Regions from separate parts of the Priestia sp. YIM B13491 genome, predicted to be linked through region 1. Evidence: predicted binding sites of a transcription regulator. Region 1 holds the regulator's gene; the other holds the start of a gene.

Evidence for each region. The regulator LexA, encoded in region 1, represses DNA repair genes until DNA is damaged. The targets are predictions, from matches to a motif close to CGAACATATGTTCG.
Region 2: ACFX4E_RS16350 (YolD-like family protein) is a predicted target of LexA. The motif match lies at 2,726-2,739, and genes of this name have one in related genera.

Annotation. Positions count from the first base shown of each region.
Region 1 is NZ_JBHZOR010000001.1:799,263-806,100, reverse strand. Features, by position in the region: gene tkt (transketolase) at 1-629, opposite strand, end outside; gene ACFX4E_RS04085 (DUF896 domain-containing protein) at 797-1,027, opposite strand; gene ACFX4E_RS04080 (YneB family resolvase-like protein) at 1,097-1,765, opposite strand; gene yneA (cell division suppressor protein YneA) at 1,819-2,148, opposite strand; gene lexA (transcriptional repressor LexA) at 2,295-2,912, shown strand; gene ACFX4E_RS04065 (magnesium transporter CorA family protein) at 3,124-4,569, shown strand; gene ACFX4E_RS04060 (ArnT family glycosyltransferase) at 4,786-6,291, shown strand; gene ACFX4E_RS04055 (GtrA family protein) at 6,312-6,704, shown strand; gene ACFX4E_RS04050 (glycosyltransferase family 2 protein) at 6,701-6,838, shown strand, end outside.
Region 2 is NZ_JBHZOR010000004.1:267,088-273,925, reverse strand. Features, by position in the region: gene ACFX4E_RS16365 (PTS fructose transporter subunit IIABC) at 1-21, opposite strand, end outside; gene pfkB (1-phosphofructokinase) at 34-948, opposite strand; gene ACFX4E_RS16355 (DeoR/GlpR family DNA-binding transcription regulator) at 945-1,697, opposite strand; gene ACFX4E_RS16350 (YolD-like family protein) at 2,342-2,695, opposite strand; gene ACFX4E_RS16345 (YitT family protein) at 2,944-3,783, shown strand; gene ACFX4E_RS16340 (ketoacyl-ACP synthase III) at 3,933-4,928, opposite strand; gene ACFX4E_RS16335 (sulfate/molybdate ABC transporter ATP-binding protein) at 5,037-6,110, opposite strand; gene cysW (sulfate ABC transporter permease subunit CysW) at 6,130-6,838, opposite strand, start outside.

The DNA of each region.
Region 1 (6,838 bases):
TAAGCTTTGAAACGATCTTCTACGTTCTCAGAGAACGAGCGATCTAAATCTCCGTCTAAAGAAATATCATTTGAATCGTATAAAACAACTAAACGTCCTAATTTTAAGTGTGCCGCTAATGAAGCTGCTTCAGCAGATACACCTTCCATTAAGTCTCCGTCACCACAAATACCATACGTAAAGTGGTCTACAATTTCTAAACCTTCTTTGTTGTATGTTTCAGCTAAATGACGTTCTGCCATTGCTTTACCAACAGCCATTGCAATACCTTGTCCTAGTGGACCAGTTGTTGCATCAACACCTGCTGTATGACCGAACTCTGGATGACCTGGTGTTTTACTTCCCCATTGACGGAAGTTTTTAAGGTCTTCAATTGATAAGTCATATCCAGCTAAATGAAGCAAGCTGTATAATAGTGCCGATCCGTGTCCTGCTGATAATACAAAGCGGTCACGGTTGAACCAGTTTGGATTCTTTGGATTGATGTTCATAAATTTTGTCCACAATGTATATGCCATTGGAGCAGCTCCCATTGGCATACCTGGGTGACCTGAATTTGCTTTTTCAATCGCATCGATTGATAAAGTACGAATTGTTGCAATCGAAAGATCTTCAATACGTTGTGTCATACTCTTCATTCCTTTCAAAACTATGTACATATGTTATCATACTAATGATTTGCTTATTTGTACAATACTTGAACCAAAAAAATTTCCACTTTTACAGTTTTTGTGCCCCTTATTAAAAATATACAAAAAACTAGAGGGAACACTCCCTCTAGTTTTACTAGAACGTCTTAGTGAAGACGCTTCTTTTTACTCTCTTTTAACTTCTTAGGCGTAACATCTTTACCTTCTTCGTCTACAACTTTAATCGTATGAAGGTGATTTGTCATAGATTGTCGGAAAACTTTTAAATATTCCTGACGTAGCTCTTGCTGTTCTTTCGCTTCAGATTCTGTCAGACCTTCAGCCTTTGCCTTTTTTGAAAGAGCATTAATACGAGCAAGTTTATCTTTTGATAGCATATAAAACCTATCTCCTTATAATCAATAATTAAAATTACCGAACCGCTTCGGCAACATGTAGTCATCTTACTAAATCTCTTTCGTTTTATCAAGAGATTGAGCACTCTCTTGGTACTCTTGATAGCGGCGATGTACCGTCGCTTTTGAAATATTATAGCCAAAACCTTTTAGCGTAACTGAAATTTCAGCAAAGGTTAAGCCGTTATGACGAAGGCGGACAATTTCTTCAATAGGCGCTTCTTTTTTTTCCCTTCCCGAGTTAACTCCTTGATTTTTTAAATTTTTCTGCGGACGATAACCGTTTTCTACGGCTCTTTTCATTCCTCTTCTAATTTTAGCATTATGTAATTTCCGCTGATGCTCTTCCACTAAGCTAATAATATCTAACACCATTGAATCAGATTCTGAAAGCTGAAGCTGACCTTGATGACTAATCGTATAGATGGTAGCATTTTCTTTATGAAAAGCATGAAGCAGCGCAATTCGGGCATTTCCTCTGCCTAATCGTGTTTCGTCTTGAATAAGCAGCACAGAGATCTTCTCTTCTTTCATTGTATGAAGAACATCCAAAATACCCTCTCTGTCTACGTCATATCCGCTTGCTTTTTCCATCACGACTTTTTTTACGTCTAGATGGTGAAGACCAGCAAGTTTTTTTAATTCTTCTTGCTGGCGCTGTAAAGATGTTTCTTGGGTTTTTTTATCCGTACTGACACGGCAATAAATAATGGCGTCCACTTTTATCACGACCTTTTCGGCTTCTAACAATATTCAGGAACGGCCGTTACACACTACTGTTCAATTGCCACTTGATTATGTAACTCTTGTTTTAAAACAGGAATATATAATTTATCTCCAGGAGATAAAGACTGGGCAGTGTCTGAGTTTAAATCATTGACGTCTTCAACCCATTTGACAAATTCATTGGTGGTCAAATGATGGTGATTATGATACTTGTTGGACAAGTCCCAAAGCGTATCTCCTTTTGTAATAGTAACCGTTGAATATTTGTCTAAATCTACTTTATCCGCTCCTAAAACCAGCGTCAATACATATGTAAGTGCAGCGATTGCTGCAAAAAAAATAGCGTAATGTTTCATAGAATGTAAGAATTGTTGCATATTATGATCCCCCTATCAGAATATATGTTCTTATTTTATTGAGAACATTTGTTTCTGTCAATGGAATTCTTCGAACTTATGTTTGTATATTGACACATCACGTGGTATAATTCACCTAAAGAATAGCTAAAATCGAGGTGAAAAATATGAAGCTATCAAAACGTCAACAAGACATACTAGATTTTATTAAGCACGAAGTAAAATTAAAAGGTTATCCGCCTTCTGTTCGCGAGATTGGGGAAGCGGTAGGATTAGCCTCTAGCTCCACTGTACACGGGCATTTAGCTCGTTTAGAAAGCAAAGGGTTAATTCGCAGAGATCCAACAAAACCAAGAGCAATCGAAGTTCTTCAACTAGATGAAGTAAACATCCCTAAAAGCAATGTCATTAATGTTCCTGTTATCGGTAAAGTAACAGCGGGTCTTCCTATAACAGCCGTTGAAAATGTGGAAGAATATTTCCCTCTTCCAGATAAATTCGTTTCTCCAGATGATCATGTATTTATGCTTGAAATTATGGGAGAAAGTATGATTGAAGCAGGTATTCTAGATGGCGATATGGTAATCGTACGTCAGCAGCAAACAGCTAATAATGGAGATATTGTGGTCGCTATGACCGAGGACAACGAAGCAACGGTAAAACGTTTCTTTAAAGAAGAAAATTTCGTTCGTTTACAGCCTGAAAATTCAACGATGGCGCCTATTATTCTTCGCCACGTAACGATTTTAGGAAAAGTAACTGGTGTATATCGCACGATTCACTAATCAGACACTGTATGTAAAACCAACTAATCATGATGTTAGTTGGTTTTTTTACGTTTGTTTTCTAAAAAAATTGGCATATTATAAATGATACGTTGAATCACCGCAGGCAGGTAGAACGGTTTTTGTAAAGCTTGTTTCACCTTTTACTTTCTATCTGCATTTCCTCGACTCTTACAAGGAAATACAACCGACCATAAGAAGGATGTAGTTTATGACCAATACACCAAGGAAAACAGAACCATTTCAAACCATTGTACCTACCAAAGCAATGAACATGTTTCTTTTTCCTTTTTCCTTTGACCGAAAAAATAAAGAGCAGCTTGTTCATGCACTAAAAGAAAATTTGTTCGAATTTTTTTCCATTCAAAAAAAACATTTAGAAAAAGAATACTACGGAGAACAGTATTACGTATCTCATGATAGCCTGGATCAATATTTTCTTCCTTACATTGAATGCATTCTATTCCCTGACTCGTGCGAAAAAGAAGGGTTGCTTCGATTTTCCAAAAAAATAGACCATACTATTACGTTACACACTTCCTCCACCACCGTGTCTAGCAACGTGCTGTCTGTGGATGTTTTTTTATGTCCTTTTGAAATTGGCGTCATGACCATTCGCACTGAGATGAGCCATAATCATTACACCTATGATGATATTTTAGAATTCATGAATCATTTTCGTGTACTAGAACCGAAGCTTGCTGAAGAGCATGGATCCACCATTACCTATGAACATCATCGCTATAGCAAAGTGCAAGATTATATTTTTTCACAGCTTGCGCCATTTTTGAACGAACACATCAAGAAAGAAGCCACGCGTGAACAGCACGTTGGGAGCCTTCCTTATTTTATCGATGAACGGATGTTTGTGTTAAGTTATGTAACGGTAAATCAAGAGCAAGAAATTAATTCCACAACTTTATTTCGTACTGGGCAGCTAAATAGCTATACGCCTGACGGGAAAGCGTTTATTTCTGCACACAATCATGAGTATATTAAAACGTATAATACTAAACACGTGTATGAAAGGTGGGCTCCTGAAACCTATTACGTCATAACAGACCATGTGTTTTCGTGTATTTCTAAATCGACAGACTCTAAAACGGATCAGCTTTTGATGAATCATCTATTTGGCCAGCATTACTATAATTTATTTTTACATTTTTTCTATAAAATCGTGTTGCTAAAATTATCTTATGAATATTCGCAGCTCACGTTTCATAAAAATTCAGAGGGCATTGAACGACTAATCCGCTCTATTACCGTGTTTTCAGGTAAATATTTATTTTTAGAAATTAGCTCTCGCACAGAAGGTCAAGAGTTTTCTGAGCTCTTTAAAAAAATCTTTCATATCAATTCTCTTTATCAAGAAGTCAAAGAAACCCTTGGTACTTTGTACCAAAATCAAGAGAAAATCGCAGCCAAACGTCACAATTACTTATTATTAATTTTAACGATTTATACGGTTCTTTCCGGTATTTACGGAATGAATTTAGTTATTAGCAAACTAAAGGGAAACATCAATTGGGATAGCATGAAGCAGTTTTCTATCTTTGAATATATCGCTTTAATAGTAGCTCTGTCAGGAATTCTGATCAGCATTAGTCTCGGAGTGAGTTCCCTATGGAATTTATTAAAAGGTCGGTTTAAAACATAAAAGCTGTTCGCATACGTATGGATGCAAACAGCTTTTTCTATTACAAAATCGTTTTCCTACTCGGCTTACCCTTTTATCAAACGTTATGCCGCTGTCGTAATTTCAGAACAATCTAACATTATACTCTATAAGAAAAATATATACAAAATAATAAAATATGGTATCATAGGGTAGGAATTTTGTACCTTATCTTTGAAATAATTTGCAGGAGGTAATATGCTTAACTCATTTTTATCCAAAAGCCTGATCTTTTTATGTGTCATTATTCTTACATGGTCTCTATGGGGCAGTTATAATGCGATGACAAATTCATTGGAATTAAAGGGCTTGGCTTTAAGTAATTCATTTATTATTGAAGGAATCTTTATCACTTTCCTTGTCATTTTTCTAATAGCTATTGCAAGTAGATACATGAACAAAACTGTTTTTTTTATTTCACTGATCGTTTTGACCTTAGGTATTCGACTAGCATGGATGCTTTCTGTTCAAACGCCTGTAAAATCTGACTTTCTTGTCATGTTAGATGCCGCGCGTAATATCGCAAAAGGAAATTATGAATTTAACCAAAGCGTTTATTTTACTACATGGGTATATCAGCTAGGCTTTTCATTCTATGAATCTGTTATTATTCGCTGTTTTGGAGATAATATTTTCATATTAAAATTGTTAAATATTTTTTATTCCACTGGAACCGTTATTTTTATTTATTTAATTGGCGCGAAAGTATTTAACGAACTTGCTGGGAGAATGACAGCTTTTCTATATGCGTTCTACATTCCGAACATTCTCTATAGCTCAGTGTTAACTAATCAGCATTTAGCTACTTTTTTATTTTATGCAGCTTTTTACCTTGTTATAAAAAGATTTGCTCATAACAAGTTTAGCTGGCTTTATATTGGCCTTCTATTGTCGTTAGGAAATTTAATGCGTCCTCTAGGACCCATTATTATCGTCGCTGTTTTCATTTATTTCATCTTGCAAATTCTTCAACCTTACATTAAAACGAAGAATGCTGCTGAGTTAAAAGCTCGTCGAAAGAGAATAGGAAAAAACCTCGTAGGCATACTGGCTACTTTTTTTATTGCAAATGCGCTGATCAACTATTCTTTTGTAGCTAGCGGCATTTCTAAATATCCTTTAAGTAACAGAGATCCTTTATGGAAATTCGTCATTGGCTTTAATTACGAAACAAGCGGTTCCTATTCTTCAGAGGATGCTAGTCGTTTTATGGGTATGCCAATTGGAGAAAAACGAGCTGAAGCAGAAAAAGAGGTAATTAAAGAACGGGTAGCAGATAAAGAGCAGCTTTTAGATCTCTTTCACATTAAATTCCTAAATATGTGGGGAGGAACGGATGCATCTACATTTTGGAGCATTTCATTAACTCCTCAAGAAGATGTACCTTTTAATAAAGAGAAATTAATTAGTGCTGCTCAAAGTTATGAAAGAATCATTTACGTTTCAACTACTATTCTTTCCATTATTGGCCTTATATGTTTATTCGTGAGGAAGCAGGATAAATATCCATATACACTGTTTTTATTACTAATCATAGGATACGTTCTTATTCACTTGCTTATTGAAATTCAAACTCGCTATCGATTCTTTATTTTTCCAAGCTTTATGCTGCTCGAAGGATTTGGTATTTCAGTGATTCTATCCTATTTAATAGTACGATTTACTAAAAATAAGCCCAAGACAAAATGTGAAGAGATAAATTAAATGGAAGGGATTATACAACCGTGATAAAATTCCTGAAATTCGGTTTTGTAGGTATAATGAATACCCTGCTCACTATTATCAGTTACTTAGCACTCATTCATTTTGATATGAATTATATATTGGCTAACGTACTATCTTATTTTATTGGCGTTATAAACAGCTACTATTGGAACAAATCGTGGGTGTTTCAAGCAACTGTACATAAATGGATGTTAGCTCAATTTTTCATCGTAAACCTTATTACTTTAGCAATTAATACAAGCTGCTTATTCCTTCTTGTACACTATACACCTGCTAATCCAATAATCGGACAACTGTTGTCTACTTGTATAGGAATGTTTATCAATTTTTTCCTTAATAAAATATGGACGTTTAAGCACACAAACCATCGCTCGATAGGAGGTAAAGCATGAAAGAACTAATTTCAATCGTGGTACCTATGTATTTTGAAGAAGAAGTAGCTAATGAATGCTACAATCGCTTGCTTTCGGTCATGCATAAAAACCACATTAACTATGAATTCATTTTCGTCAATGACGGCAGCACC
Region 2 (6,838 bases), on a different contig from region 1:
TAATAATTCAGTAATTCTCATTCTCGTTTCCCCCTACTCTACCTTTGTGATTGACACTTGTTCACGAAGCGTCTTTACATCTTCTGCTGTACATAATTCAAGTGAGAATGCTGTGGCACTTCCTGAAGCTACTCCTGTTTGAAAAGCTTCTAATAAATCCCCTTGTTTTACATAAGAAGCAATAAATCCAGCTACAAGTGAATCGCCAGCTCCAACAGAATTTTTTACCGTTCCTTTAGGGACTGTGGCACTGTAGACACCGCTTTCGTTAATAAGCAGTGCTCCATCACCTGCCATAGACACAACGACGTTTTGCGCTCCTTGTTCCACGAGCTTCTTACCGTATACTAGCGCATCTTCTGCACTGTTTACTTCTACATCAAACAATTCTGCAAGTTCATGATGATTCGGTTTGATAAAAAACGGCTTGTGGGACACGACGTCTAGCAAAGTTTTTCCACTTGCATCTACTACAACTTTTACTCCGTTCGCTGCTGCTAGTTCAGTTAACGTTTCATACACAGAACTTGGAAGCGTTTTCGGTATACTCCCCGCTAATACGAATATATCGCCTTCAGTCATTTGCTTTACTTGAGTCAATAAAGACTGAAGCGCTTCGTCTGTAATAGCAGGTCCTTGACCGTTAATTTCTGTTTCTTTTTCTGTTTTTAACTTTACGTTAATACGGGTATCTCCCTCAACTCTTGTAAAAGCTGTTTCGATATTCTCCACTTTTAAGTAGTCTTCGATATAGGTTCCTGTAAAGCCGGCTACAAAACCGAGGGCTTTATTATCAACACCTAATCGCTTTAAAACGCGAGAGACGTTAATGCCTTTTCCTCCTGGAAACTTGGCTTCATTCGTTGTACGGTTAAGCCCGCCTTCTTCGAATGCTGAAACATGTACTACGTAATCAACGGATGGGTTCAACGTACATGTATAAATCATGATTTCACAACCTTTATGTCTGTTTTGTTTGCATACTGTATAAGTACATCGCTAGGTACGTCATTTGTTATAATTTTTGCTTCATGTAAATCGGCTATTTTCGCAAAGCTTGTTTCAAAAAACTTAGTGGAATCTGATAAAATATACGATTCTCTAGACAGCTTCATTGCCGTTTGCTTGATCAATGCTTCTTCTGGGTCAGGAGTTGTATATCCATATTGATGATGAATCCCATTCGCTCCCATAAAGCACTTATCAAAACGATATTGCTCAAGACTTAAAAGAGCTCCATTGCCAATTAAAGCGCCCGTTTTATGTTTAACAGATCCCCCAATTAAATAGAGGGTGATACCTTGTTCTAGCATCGGGTTTAAATGCATTAAACCATTTGTCACGACTACTACATCTTTTTGCTTTAAAAAAGGAATCATTTCATACGTTGTAGTTCCTGCATCTAAAAAAATACAGTCACCTTCATTTATAATGGAAGCCGCATACTCTGCAATGTTTCGTTTATCTTGAACATTTTTAGCAGATTTTTCGATAACGCTCAGTTCGATTCGTTTACTGCGAATAAGCGAAGCGCCACCGTGAACACGTTTGAGCATTTGCTCTTCTTCTAGTTGACTTAAGTCTCTTCTAATGGTGGATTCCGAAGCGCCTGTAACTTCGATAAACTCTTGTACTTTTACAAGTTCTTTCTCTTTTAAAAGTTTTAAGATTAGTTGATGTCTCTCCGGCGTTAACATGTTCTAGCTCCTTTTTCAAAAAAGCGTTTTCATTTATTTCATGTACTTACTTTATCACGGTTTACATTCAAAATCAATCATAAAAAATCAAAAACATTCATTTTTTTAATTACAAAATAAAGTTTTTTGAACGAATAGTTAAATTTGCATTTGGTTTAATAATAGTTAATACAAAAGGAAATATGCTGGTAATTCAAGAATTTGTCTACTTTTCTCATTATATGTAAAGGTTTTCTTCTACTCAATTAGCTATGACTGTTTTTGACTATTTCTTGACCGATTGAATTTTTCTGACTGAATCAGCCATAGCTTGTCCTGATTTCGTAAAAGCCTACACACCAAAAAAGTTGTCCACCTTTTTGGACAACTCAAAGTGACCCATCATTTAAATAAAAATAGAAGCATATATAATATGGAAGCAAGGGCAGAAGAAATAGCTAAACTTGAGATAAAACGAACAAGTCTTTTCTTAATGAACTGCGTTAATTCGATTTCTCTTACTTGAGTTTTTTCATTTTGCATACAATGATCCCTTCTTTAATTAAAATTTCCTAGTAGCTAGAAGTTACTACTCGCAGAATATGCTTTTATGTATTGTATGCATGCGTTAAAAAAAAGATACAAAACGAACAAAAAAGCTACTCTTAGCTAGAGTAGCTTTCATCTTTCCATACATCTGCTTCAATTACTGCATCCGCTCGAATCGAATATGTATAACAAGGGCCTGTAACCATCAGCATATTCGACTGCAGCGAGACTTTATCAATCGTCACTCGTTCATACCTTTGAATATGTCCTGCTTCATAGACGTGAAGCGTTACTGGATGATGCTCCGAGTAACTGTTCATAATGACATTTTCAATATGCTCAATCTTTTCTTTTTTCAACCCTAAGGACTGCTTATGCGCCTCGGGACTGTACATTTTCTTCATTTTCTCTAAATGCTCGGGCATTACTAACTTCGCATACTGTTTTAATTCATCTTGATACACGTTCATTCTCCCCCTTGACTCTTGCTTCTATTTTACCGAACGAACATTCTCATTGCAAAACTTTTTAATCAAAATAAAAGCAAACAATTCATTTTTTCATACTCCATAAAAACTGTCAAAAGATTTTATGTTAATAGCAGAAACTGATTTTTAAAAAAATAATAATATCCCATCTTTAATTCGGTCTCTAGAGTTGGTATAATACATTGTCATGACTGTGTTTTCGGAGTTTTTGATGATTGGAGGTAACGTTCATGATTAATAAAATAAAAGAAATTATCCTCATTATTCTAGGGAGCCTCATTTTCGCACTGGCCATTAATTACTTTGCTATTCCAAATGAATTAGCAGAAGGCGGCGTAACCGGTGTAACAATGATTACCTATTATGTATTAGGCTGGTCTCCAGGTATCACAAACTTTATATTAAACGGTTTGCTGGTACTAATCGGATACAAATTGCTTCATAAACGTGTGATTGTTTACACAATTATATGTATTATTTTCACGTCTCTATTCCTACATATAACTGAAGGACTGGGAAATCCTCTTGACGATACGCTACTGGGGGCTATTTTTGCTGGTATTTTAGCTGGGGTAGGACTCGGACTTGTGTTTAGAGGCGGCGGAACTTCCGGAGGCTCTGCAGTTATTGCCCGCTTAGCTAATCAATATCTAGACTGGAATATTAGCAAAACGATGCTGGCAATTGATTTATTAGTGGTAGCAAGCGCTTATTTTGTCATCGGTGGAGAAAAGACGATGTATACGATTATTTCTCTTTACATCGGAACGAAAGTGCTTGATTATATCATTGAAGGACTCAACCCTCGCAAAGCAATCACTATTATTTCACACCGTTCAGCTGAAGTAGCCGAACAAGTCAATAAAAAGATGCAGCGTGGTGTCACTGTCTTTTCCGCTCATGGAAGCTATACAAAAGAAGCAAAAGACGTATTGTACGTAGTTGTGAACAAACAAGAACTGCTAGAATTAAAGCGTATTATTCATAAAGTCGACGAACAAGCTTTTGTGGTCGTACACGATGTGCGCGACGTCTTTGGAGTAGGTTTTACTATTCCAAAAGCCGGCTGAAAACCCGCTGTAAAAAAGCGGTTTTTTTCTATTATATATGTTTGCGCTGAAAATACAGTAAACCTGCCGTTATAAAAAGAATAAACTCTCTTGTAACGACAATAAAAAGCTCTGTAATGAAAATCTAAAAAGCTAAAAGGCGATGCCTTTTAGCTTTTTTCTTTACACGTCCATTTAATTAACAGACCGCAGTGCGTTAATCCTCCTCCAAACCCATAGAGAATAAGGAGGTCATTATCCTGTACTTTTCTTGTCATTATTCCTTCGTTTAAAGCAAGCGGGATAGAAGCTGAAGACGTATTTCCGCAGTATTGCACACTCGTTAACGTTTTATCCATTGAAACACCTGTTTTAGCACAAATAGCTTCAATCATTCGAAGGTTTGCACTGTGCGGAATAAACCAGTTTACATCAGAAAGAGAAATGGAAGTATTCTTTAATAATGCTTCTACTCCTTTTGGAATCGTTCGTACAGCAAAGCGGTATACTTCACGCCCGTTTTGAACTAAATTCCCGCTCGAGTTAATTTCTTTTCCTGAAAGAGTATTAGATAAGTTAGAACGATATAAATTTCCCCCTCCGCTTCCGTCCGTTCCGTAGTGACATCCTAAGAAACTTGGATTATGCTCATCGTACTCTACAAGCATAGCCCCCGCTCCGTCACCAAACAGCACGCATGTGGCCCGGTCCGTATAATCTGTAATTTTCGACATGACTTCAGCACCAATAACTAAAATCTTTTTATGCAATCCCGACGTCACTAAGCCGTTCGCCACATGAAGTCCATATGTAAAACCGGCGCATGCGGCACTTAGATCAAATGCAGCAGCTTGATCAATATGAAAGTAATCTTGAACCTGACATGCTACGCTAGGAAAAAAGTGATCCGGCGTTGTTGTCGAAACAATAATTGCATCTACATCTTCTATTTTTACATCATATCGGTTAAGCAAATTTTCAACGGCTTGAATGGCAAGCGTGGACGTGTATTCGCCTTCCCCTGCAATTCGTCGTTCTTTCATTCCCGTACGCTGTACAATCCATTCGTCACTTGTATCAACCATTTCTTTTAAATGGTCGTTCGTTAATTTTTGCTTTGGTGTATATATCCCCATTCCCGTAATTCTAGCTTTTGACTGTATCATTTCTCCACCTCAAATCAGTTGATACTTAATTATAACACCTACTTTTAATATCTGGTACTAATTTATTAGCAGATAAAAAGCGCAAAGGCATACCCTTTACGCTTTTTATTAAATAGAATAATCTTCTGGAATAAATACTTTTAGCTGCTTAGGCTTTACATACACCTGCTCTCCCACTTGAAGGCTGAGGACTTTATAGTGCTCTTTGGTTAATTCAGCTTCTAAAAATTCTTCTGCATCTTCTCTTTTTAATTCAATTTGCACGATAGGACCTATCACATGAATATGGCTAACGGTTGCAGAAACAGCATCTGCGCTTGTTTTTACCTTTTCAAGGTGAATATCATGAGGTCGTACATATCCAACAGCTGCTTCTTCATTTCTTCCGCGGAATTCTGGAACATCCATTTCAAAGCTTCCTTGTTTTAGTCTGCCTTTATGAATGCGGCCCTTGAATAAATTGACGTTCCCTAGAAAATCGTACACAAATGGACTGTTAGGATGATCATATACTTCCTCAGGACTTCCAATCTGCTCAATTTTTCCGTTGTTCATCACAACAATACGATCGGCCACATCTAAAGCTTCTTCTTGATCATGCGTAACGAAAATACTCGTAATATGAAAATCATTATGCAATTTACGCAGCCATCTGCGCAAATCCTTGCGAACTTTTGCATCCAAAGCGCCAAAAGGTTCATCTAATAGCAGTACTTTCGGTTCTACTGCTAACGCTCGAGCAAGCGCTACTCGTTGGCGCTGTCCGCCCGATAATTGAGAGGGATAGCGATTTGCAAGCGGCTCTAGTTTAACAAGCTGCAGCAGCTCGGTTACTTTCTTAGTAATGTCTGTTTTAGAAGGCCTTGTTTTTTTAGGTCGTACTTTTAAACCATACGCAATGTTATCAAACACAGTCATATGCCTGAACAAAGCATAGTGTTGAAAAACAAACCCTACATTCCGCTCTTTTGGATTTATGTGCGTAATTTCCTTTCCATCAAATAAAATAGCTCCTTGATCAAGATGTTCAAGACCGGCAATGATACGAAGCAAAGATGTTTTTCCAGAACCGGACGGACCGAGTAAAGCTACTAATTCACCCGTTTGAATATCAATGTTAATAGAATCCAGCGCTTTAAAATCACCAAAGTTCTTTGATACGTGCTTAATATGGATACTCATCTCATAAGCTCCTTCTTATTTAAATATGTTTGGCTTTCCACTCAATAATATTTTTTACAATTAATGTAAAAATAGCTAAAACTGACATTAAAGATGCTACCGCAAACGCTGCTGCAAATTGATATTCATTGTAGAGAATTTCAATATGAAGAGGCATCGTATTTGTCATTCCTCGAATGTGCCCAGACACAACGGATACAGCTCCAAACTCTCCAATTGCGCGCGCATTACATAAGATAATGCCATATAATAAGCCCCATTTAATATTAGGTAACGTCACTAGAAAAAAAGTTTTGAAACCGCTGGCTCCTAACGTTAACGACGCTTCTTCTTCGGCTGACCCTTGAGCTTGCATAAGAGGAATCAATTCTTTAGCAACAAACGGCAGCGTTACAAAAAGCGTAGCTAAAATAATACCGGGAATAGCAAATACAATTTTGATGTCGTGATTAAACAACCATTCTCCGAATAACCCTTGTGCACCAAATAATAAAATAAAAATCAATCCAGCAATAACAGGCGAAACAGCAAACGGCAAATCAATAAGCGTAATTAAAATATTCTTTCCTTTAAAATCAAACTTTGTAATTAACCATGCAGCTACCACGCCGAAAATGGCATTTAAAGGAACGGTAATAAGCACCACAATTAGCGTTAGTTTAATAGCAGCCAAAGCATCCGGATTCGTAATCGCAGCAAGATACGTTTCCCACCCTTTTTGAAAAGCT